Regions from separate parts of the Phyllobacterium sp. SYP-B3895 genome, predicted to be linked through region 1. Evidence: predicted binding sites of a transcription regulator. Region 1 holds the regulator's gene; each other region holds the start of a gene.
What was found. Region 1 encodes LexA, which represses DNA repair genes until DNA is damaged. Its sites were predicted from a motif close to TGTTCNNNNTGTGTTCNG; they were not measured.

Region 1 (3,107 bases):
GGCTCGACCATCACCTATAGCTTCACCGTCAAAAACACCGGCAATGTGACGCTGAAGAACATCCGGCTCGGCGCCCTCGCCGCCGTCACCTATGAGCCGACAGCGGAGGATAGTTACTATCTCGGCTACCGCCTCGACCCCGACCGTGCCTTTGACCTCGACCGTACCTACGATCTCGATGGGACTGATTACGGCGCGATCGTCATCGGTGCGCGGCGCAAGCTCGACGATTATTGGTCGACCTATGCTGAAAACAATTATGACCTGTTCGGAAGGCGCAATTCGCTCGCCCAAACCTACGGTGTCGTCTATACGCCCGATGCCAAATGGACGGTCGATGGCGGGCTCGAGATCGGCACAGTCGAAGACGATACGATCGATCCCTCCACAAATCTCGAACGTTCCGATTTCGACCGCAAGGCGATCTCCCTGTCGGTCGGCTACAAGGATGAGGATCGCATTGCCGCGCGCATTCGCGGTGAGACTCGTTTCGAAGATTCCGACGATGATACCCGCGATCTCAACACCTACCTCTTCGCCACGGGATTCAGCTGGAAAACGAACGACAACTGGCGGCTGCTCGCCAATATCGATTCAGTTCTCTCGGACTCGAACGGTGATGGTTCGTTCAGGGATGGCGACTATGTCGAAGCCTCGCTCGGTTATGCCTATCGTCCGGTCACGAACGACCGGCTGAACGCCCTTTTCAAATATACCTGGCTTTACGATCTTCCGGGCGAGGATCAGGTCAGCGCGGTGACCGGCGACGAATATGGGCCGGCACAGCGCAGCAACATTCTTTCCGCCGATTTCACCTACGATCTCGTTCCATGGCTCTCAGTCGGCGCGAAATACGGCTTCCGCTACGGCGAAGTGCGCGAGCGGCTTCAGGATGATCTCGACGAATTCTCCGATTGGCAGACTTCCTCAGCGCATCTCGGCATTGTTCGAACCGATTTTCATATCGTCAAGAAATGGGACGCCTTGCTTGAAGGGCGCGTCATGTATATGGCCGAAGCGGATACGACGGATCTTGGTGTGCTCACCGCCGTTTATCGCCACGTCGGCGAGAACTTCAAGGTCGGTGTCGGCTACAATTTCGGCAATTTCTCCGACGATCTGCGCGACCTGACGCTCAACGACCGCGGTGTCTTCTTCAACGTCGTCGGTAAGTACTGACACATCGTCATCATTTGCGTCGCTGTGGTACCGGCAATGAGTCATTTCCGCGATTTCGATATCGGCGCACTCCTTCTACACGACATATTAATACTTGTGGAACACAACTGGAACAGATAGTGTTTGTTCTGGTTTTGTTTTTCCGATTCCGTTTCGAAGGATCGCCGATGCTCACGCGTAAACAACACGAACTTCTGCTCTTTATCCATGAGCGCCTGAAGGAAACCGGCATCCCTCCATCCTTTGACGAGATGAAGGATGCATTGGACCTTGCGTCCAAATCAGGCATACATCGGCTGATAACAGCGCTCGAGGAACGTGGGTTCATTCGCCGGCTTGCTAACCGCGCGCGGGCACTGGAAGTTCTGCGCTTGCCGGATTCGATTGCGCCTGGCCTCAATGCGCAAAAGAAATTTTCGCCAAGCGTGATCGAGGGCAGCCTCGGCCGCAATGTCACCCCGCCCCGCCCGCAGCCGCGCGCTTCGGATGACGACGGCGCGCCGACGATCATCAACATACCCGTCATGGGCCGGATCGCGGCCGGTGTGCCAATATCCGCCATCCAGAACCAGACGCATATGATCGGCCTGCCGCCAGACATGATCGGCAGCGGCGAGCACTACGCGCTGGAGGTCAAGGGCGATTCCATGATCGAGGCGGGCATCTTCGACGGCGATACAGTCGTCATCCGACGCGGCGACACCGCCAATCCCGGTGAAATCGTGGTTGCGCTCGTCGATGACGAAGAGGCAACCTTGAAGCGCTTTCGGCGCAAAGGGGCGTCGATTGCTCTCGAGGCCGCCAATCCGGCCTATGAGACGCGCATATTCGGGCCGGATCGGGTGCGCGTGCAGGGCAAGCTGGTCGGTTTGATCCGCCGTTACTGATGTATCGGGTCTTCCTGATCGTCTGCCGGTGGCTTGGTCTTTGCAGCACGCCGTTGCAGTTTTTGCTCCGCAAGATTGCGGGCCGTGCGGGAAAAGACCCGATAGGCGTTCCATGGGCGCTGCGGGGAGCCCACGGCGTAGATAATTTGCGCAGACTGTAGGCGTGCCCGCAGTTGTTCTTCAGCAAGTGCAGCCGCACCAAGTCCGGACGGTGGATCGGCATTGCTTTCACCGAGCCTTATTTCTGCGGAGCCGCGTAACGCCAACTCCTGCGCGGTAATTACAAGAACGTCCCCCGAGTCGCAGGTTGCAGCGGGACCGGTGAAGGCAAGGACGACGATATCGCCCTCGGCACAAGCCGTTGATTTTTTGGTCGGATCATCCGTATAGGCGACGATGAGGCCGCCGGTTTCTCGTGCGAGGCACACGCCGTCGGCGCACTCAAACTGCCCGTCGGTCGGCGGTGCACCATTCTTTGCCGGCGTGAGCACTTGACTTGCGCCGTACCCCTGCTGCCAGTTATCGAGGGTGAACCGGCTTGCGGTCGCGCGGTTCACTGTCAGTGCGTCATCAGGGGCACTTAAGGCAACGAGTTTGCCCTCTTCGGCAATCACGATATCCGGCGGACGTGCCGAGAGGAGCGGTGCTATCGCCAGGGCCATCACGGCGAATCCGACGAGCCGCAGCCGTGTTGTCAGCAACATGAGCAGGACCAGTCCCGCGGTCATCAAAAGCAGGCTCGTTTGCGGCATTGATCCGAAATTGCCGCTTGGCGAATGCGCGCTGACCATCTTCGCGATCGCAATGACCCATTCGATGCCGCGTTCCATGACCGCAAACGGCAGCCAATCGAGATCAAATGGCATCGCAAGAACAGCAAGCACCGCAAACGGCATCACAAAGATCGAGACAACGGGCAGCGCCAGCGCGTTGCCCACAAGCCCAAGCGGCGCTGTGTTGTTGAAATGGTAGGCGGCGAAGATCGAGCTCGCCGTCCCGGCAACCAACGAAGTCATGGCGATGGCGCCGACATGGCTTGCC
Region 2 (3,107 bases), on a different contig from region 1:
CGCGCAGGCGTGCGCCGTGAACAAGGACCTCGGCTTCAATCCCGATATCGTCAACGTCAATGGCGGCGCCATTGCGATCGGACATCCGATCGGCGCTTCGGGTGCGCGCATTCTTAATACGCTGCTTTTTGAGCTGAAGCGCCGCAACGGCACGAAGGGCCTCGCAACCCTTTGCATCGGCGGCGGCATGGGCGTTGCACTCTGCATCGAACGCCTCAAGGACTAATCCGCTGAGGACTGGCGCGCTTTAGGCGGGCCGGTCCATTTCGCACGGTGGGTAGGCCCTGCGCTTTCGATTTTCTCAACATTTTCTTGATTGGCAGAAATACGTTTAAGGGAGGGCGACAATGACAAAAACAGCAATCGTAACGGGCGGAACACGTGGCATCGGCGCTGCCATAAGCATTGCGCTGAAGAAGGCCGGCTACAATGTTGCGGCAAACTACGCCGGCAATGACGAAGCGGCGCAGAAATTCAGCAAGGAAACCGGCATACCAGCCTACAAATGGGACGTGTCCAACTACGAGGAATGCGCAGCGGGCATAGCCAAGATCGAGGCCGATCTCGGCCCGGTCGCCGTGCTCGTCAACAATGCCGGCATCACGCGCGACGCAATGTTCCACAAGATGACGCCGGCGCAGTGGAACGACGTCATCAATACGAACCTTACGGGTCTCTTCAACATGACGCACCCGGCGTGGAACGGCATGCGTGACCGCAAATTTGGGCGCGTGATCAACATATCGTCGATCAACGGCCAGAAGGGCCAGGCAGGACAGGCCAATTATTCGGCGTCGAAGGCGGGCGATATCGGCTTCACCAAGGCGCTGGCCCAGGAGGGCGCGCGCGCCGGCATCACCGTCAACGCCATTTGCCCGGGCTATATCGGCACGGAAATGGTGCGCGCGATCGACGAGAAGGTGCTCAACGAGCGCATCATTCCCCAAATCCCGGTCGGCCGTCTCGGCGAGCCGGAAGAAGTCGCGCGGTGCGTGGTGTTCCTCGCATCGGACGATGCCGGCTTCATCACCGGCTCCACGATCTCGGCGAATGGCGGGCAATATTTCAGCTGATCCTGCCAAGAGTGTCTCGCGGTCCGCGCGAGGCACTCGTCGCTCCCAAACCCTGAATCTTCTCCTAACGGCGAGGTCGCGCATTAAGGAACAAAGCGCGAAACGCCAGGGCCTTGCCTGGCCATCGCGCGATTCCAGCCGGATTCCCCGACACAAAACGATAAGCAATGCTTTCCTGCATCTATTTCTACTAACTTATTGAATTAACAGATATATTTTATCCAAGTTGACGCCTTTCGTTCCGGCATTATCGTTAATGCAGATGCAGCAGGACTGGGTATGCTGGCAAAAACCGATTCAGCATTTAGCTGGACTCGGATTGCAAAAATCTACATATTGCCGTGAACAAATCAGGAATCTCATCCTAGAGCTGATTCGTAGCTGATTCGTTCTTCTCGCGTTCTATTTCTTAATGGAAGACTCCGTGAATCGGTTCATGATTGTTTATCCGGTCGCCCCCGCATACTTTCTGTCGGACGCTGAAAGTGCTACGCGGAAAAGCATGCCCGGCTACTACTCACTCACCTGATTGGGCCTTGTACCGGTATTGGAATGTAGTTGATGAACCTTATGCCTACCTCTGAACTTCCTCTCGTCCTGACAGGCCGTGACGTTACGGCCGTACTCGGACCGACAAATACGGGAAAGACGCATCTCGCCATTGAACGGATGCTATCGCACCAGACCGGGATGATCGGCCTGCCGCTGCGGCTGCTCGCGCGCGAGGTCTATAACCGCGTGGTGCAGCGGGTCGGCGTGGCAAACGTTGCGCTGATAACGGGCGAGGAAAAGATCAATCCGGTCGGCGCGCGCTATTCGGTCTGCACTGTGGAAGCGATGCCGCGCCAGACCGACATGGATTTCGTCGCCATCGACGAGGTGCAGCTCGCCAATGATCTCGAGCGCGGGCACATATTCACCGATCGCATCCTGCATCTGCGCGGACGCCAGGAAACATTGTTGCTCGGCGCCGCCACGATGCGCGGTATTCTCGAAAAGCTCCTGCGCGGCATTTCCGTCGTCACAAGGCCAAGGCTTTCCACCCTCACCTATGCGGGATCGAAGAAGATTACCCGCCTGCCGCCGCGCACCGCGGTCGTAGCCTTCGCCGCCGAGGAGGTCTATGCGATCGCCGAACTCATCCGGCGCCAGAACGGCGGCGCTGCAGTGGTGATGGGGGCCTTGAGTCCCCGGACGCGCAATGCGCAGGTCGAAATCTACCAGTCGGGCGATGTCGACTATCTGGTTGCGACCGACGCGATCGGCATGGGTCTCAACCTTGATGTCGACCATGTCGCCTTCGCTCAGGACCGGAAATTCGACGGCTATCAGTTCCGCAACCTTTCGTCGGCTGAGATCGGCCAGATTGCTGGACGGGCCGGGCGGCACCTGCGCGACGGTACCTTTGGCGTCACGGGCGCAATTTCCGGTTTTTCCGAGGAACTGGTGCAACGCGTCGAGTCGCACACTTTCGACCCGGTCAAGATATTGCAGTGGCGGACGGCCCGTTTCGACTATTCGAGCATCGCTGCGCTGAAGCGCTCGATCGAGACACCGGCACCGATCGAAGGGTTGACGCGCGCGCTCCCCGCCGTCGACCAGCAAGCGCTCGAGTTTCTTTCGGCCGATCCCGACGTTGCCCCGCTTGCCGATACGCCGGAGCGCGTGGCGCTGTTGTGGGATGCCTGCGCGCTTCCAGACTACCGCAAGATCGCGCCGGCGCAGCACGCCGACATTATCGCATCGGTCTATACCGATCTCGTCGAATTCGGTCATGTAAACGAGAATTACATGGCCGAAGAGGTGCGCCGGGCCGATTCCACGGACGGTGACATTGACGCTCTTTCACGCAGGATCGCCCAGATCAGAACGTGGACTTTTGTGTCGCACAGGCCCGGATGGCTGGCAGATCCGACACATTGGCAAGAAAAGACGCGTGAAATTGAGGACAGACTATCCGATGCACTGCATGAACGGTTGACGAAACGCTTCGTAGACCGCAGGACAAGCGTGCTTATGAGGCGCCTGAGAGAG
Region 3 (3,107 bases), on a different contig from region 1:
GGGTTCTCGACGAAATCGCCGAGCGATCGAAAACGGAAGAACAACTGCGCCAGTCGCAAAAGATGGAAGCATTGGGTCAGCTCACCGGCGGCGTTGCCCACGATTTCAACAATCTCCTGCAGATCATATCGGGCAATCTCCAACTCCTGGCCAAGGACATGGCCGGCAACGCGCGGGGCGAACGGCGGATCGAAAACGCCTTGGCGGGGGTAAGCCGCGGATCGAAGCTGGCGAGCCAGCTTCTTGCGTTCGGACGCAGGCAGGCACTCGAACCCAAGGTCGTCAATATCGGCCGTTTCATCGCCGGGATGGGCGACATGATGCGACGGACCATCGGTGAATCGATCGAGATTGAGATCGTTCGCTCCGGCGGGCTGTGGAATACCCTGATTGACCCGGCGCAGATCGAGAACGCGCTGCTCAATCTCGCAATCAACGCGAGGGATGCCATGCCCGATGGCGGCAGGCTGACGATCGAGGTCGGCAATGCTTCGCTCGACGATGCCTATGTGCGGCGCAATCCGGAGGCGGAAGCCGGTCAGTTCGTGATGCTGGCGGTTACGGATACGGGGACAGGCATGACGCCCGCCGTCCTCGCCCAGGCGTTCGAACCGTTCTTCTCAACGAAGTCGGTCGGTCGCGGCACCGGGCTTGGCCTCTCAATGGTCTATGGTTTCGTCAGGCAGTCAGGCGGTCACGTCAAGATCTATTCGGAAGTTGGCCAGGGCACGACGGTAAAACTCTATCTGCCGCGCGCGCAGCAGAACGAAGACGAGTTGATCGAGACCGATCTTGGCCCGACGATAGGCGGCACCGAGACGATCCTCGTTGCCGAGGATGACGAGGAGGTGAGGGCGACCGTCGTTGAAATGCTGGGTGATCTCGGTTACCGCGTACTCAAGGCCAAGGACGCGGCGAGCGCGCTATCGATAATAGAGAGCGGCGTTCCGATCGACGTGCTTTTTACCGATGTCGTCATGCCCGGACCGCTCGGAAGTCCCGAGCTAGCGCGCCAGGCCCGCCAGCGCCAGCCGCAGATTGCCGTGCTTTTCACGTCTGGCTATACGGAAAATGCCATCGTCCATGGCGGGCGGCTCGACCCGGGCGTGGAGCTTCTCTCCAAGCCCTATCAGCGTGAGGCACTCGCACGCAAGATCCGGCATATTCTCGCGCTACGCCGCGAGAGGGGGTAGCAGAACCCAACTGTCGTCAGCGCCCTTTGGGGTTCTCCAGGCGCTTCGCCGTCGTGCTAAAGGCTGCAGGCGCCGCTTTCACTTCTTGGGCCTTGGCCTGTTTGGGTTTTCGAACTTCCTTGTTGCTACGTTGTTGACCTTTGGCCATATCGCTCTCCTGCTCGTGATGGCGGGAGCACTGAACGCTCGCAAGCGCTGGCATGCCGTCAGAAGACCCAGCGCTGCATCCAGTTAGAGAACCATTGGCAGGCGGCGTCAAACGCTAAGTTTCAAGTGCAACATAAAATCGACAAGGCTGAAGCAAAGCGCCCCGGCACTTGCCCTGATCCACAAAGACCGCCGGCGCGAAATGCAAGTCGGCTCGATAAACAAGGCCGGATCGGCCGGGAACCGCTTTCCTGCCGTTCCAGGGTGCGCGCTATTTTCGGTTGATGGGTTCCGATTGGTCCAGTCCCCTGCGAGAAAGGTCAGTCTTGACGTAACTGCAGCAAGAACATATCATGAACATTATGAAGAAGAGCTTAAAACACCGGTTGGCCATCTTGTCGGATGCAGCAAAGTACGACGCTTCATGTGCCTCCAGCGGAACTGTGAAGCGCGATTCGTCCAGGTCGGGCGGATTAGGATCGACCGAGGGCGCAGGCATATGCCACGCTTACGCACCGGATGGGCGCTGTATATCGCTCCTCAAAATTCTTCTTACGAACTTCTGCATCTTCGATTGCGCCTACTGCATCAACCGATCTTCGAGCAATGTTGAGCGGGCACGCTTTACGGCGGAGGAAGTGGTCTGGCTCACGCTCGAATTCTACCGGCGCAATTATATCGAAGGCCTGTTCCTTTCATCGGGCATCATCCGCTCATCGGACAACACCATGGAACAAATGGTACGCGTTGCCCGCGAATTGCGCACGACCCACGGCTTTCGCGGCTATATTCATCTGAAGACGATACCCGACGCTTCGCCGCATTTGATCGAGGAGGCCGGCCTCTATGCCGATCGCCTTTCCATCAACATCGAATTGCCCACGGATTCGGGCATTGCCCGTTTTGCACCGGACAAGCGGCCGGGCGAAATACGAAAATCGATGGCCGACCTGCGACTGAAAATTGAGGCGGCAAACGAGCCGACGCTGCAGACACAGCGGCGGAAGCATTTTGTTCCGGCAGGCCAGAGCACGCAGATGATCGTCGGCGCAGATGGTGCCAGCGATGCGACGATCCTGCGCGCCAGCTCGCGCCTTTACGGTGGATACCAGCTGCGCCGGGTATATTATTCCGCGTTCAGTCCCATACCGGACGCGTCGAAGAACCTGCCGCTGATCCGGCCGCCGCTCGAACGCGAGCACAGGCTCTATCAGGCGGATTGGCTTTATCGCTTCTATGGTTTCGACATTGAGGAAATCACATCGGCGCGGCCGGACGGAATGCTGGATTTAAACATGGACCCAAAGCTCGCCTGGGCTCTGGCGCATCGTGAGCGATTTCCCGTGGATATCAACCGGTCGGCGCGCGAAATCCTTCTGCGCATTCCCGGGCTTGGAACGAAGACGGTCAAGGCGATCCTTTCGGGGCGGCGGCATCGGCGCCTACGCCTCGAAGATCTGCAGCGGCTTGGCGTGTCGTTGAAAAAGGTCAAGGCGTTCATTGTCGCTGACGGTTGGTCGCCGCACCGGCTGATTGACAGCGCCGACCTCAACCACATGTTCCAAAAGAAACCCGAACAACTCGCACTGCTCTGATGAGAAGCGTCATTCTGGAGGGCAGGGGAGATTTCATCGAATGGCGCGATGCCGCGCGGCGCTTGCTGTCGCACGGCATTGAATCCAACGACGTCATGTGGAGCGATGCCGCAGGGGCATCCAACATGCTCGGTCTTTCGATCCCCGACGCTGGCGAAGCGGCGAACGGGTC

Region 2: a site for LexA is predicted at 1,461-1,478, ahead of GF108_RS05095 (helicase-related protein). Genes of this name have one in related genera too.
Region 3: a site for LexA is predicted at 1,683-1,700, ahead of GF108_RS20605 (putative DNA modification/repair radical SAM protein). Genes of this name have one in related genera too.

The regions. Positions count from the first base shown of each region.
Region 1 is NZ_WJIG01000002.1:260,457-263,563, forward strand. It holds gene GF108_RS07675 (hypothetical protein) at 1-1,179, shown strand, start outside; gene lexA (transcriptional repressor LexA) at 1,347-2,066, shown strand; gene GF108_RS07685 (ComEC/Rec2 family competence protein) at 2,060-3,107, opposite strand, start outside.
Region 2 is NZ_WJIG01000001.1:1,058,466-1,061,572, forward strand. It holds gene GF108_RS05085 (acetyl-CoA C-acetyltransferase) at 1-226, shown strand, start outside; gene GF108_RS05090 (beta-ketoacyl-ACP reductase) at 348-1,073, shown strand; gene GF108_RS05095 (helicase-related protein) at 1,635-3,107, shown strand, end outside.
Region 3 is NZ_WJIG01000004.1:618,067-621,173, forward strand. It holds gene GF108_RS20600 (ATP-binding protein) at 1-1,193, shown strand, start outside; gene GF108_RS22600 (hypothetical protein) at 1,210-1,341, opposite strand; gene GF108_RS20605 (putative DNA modification/repair radical SAM protein) at 1,703-2,935, shown strand; gene GF108_RS20610 (UdgX family uracil-DNA binding protein) at 2,935-3,107, shown strand, end outside.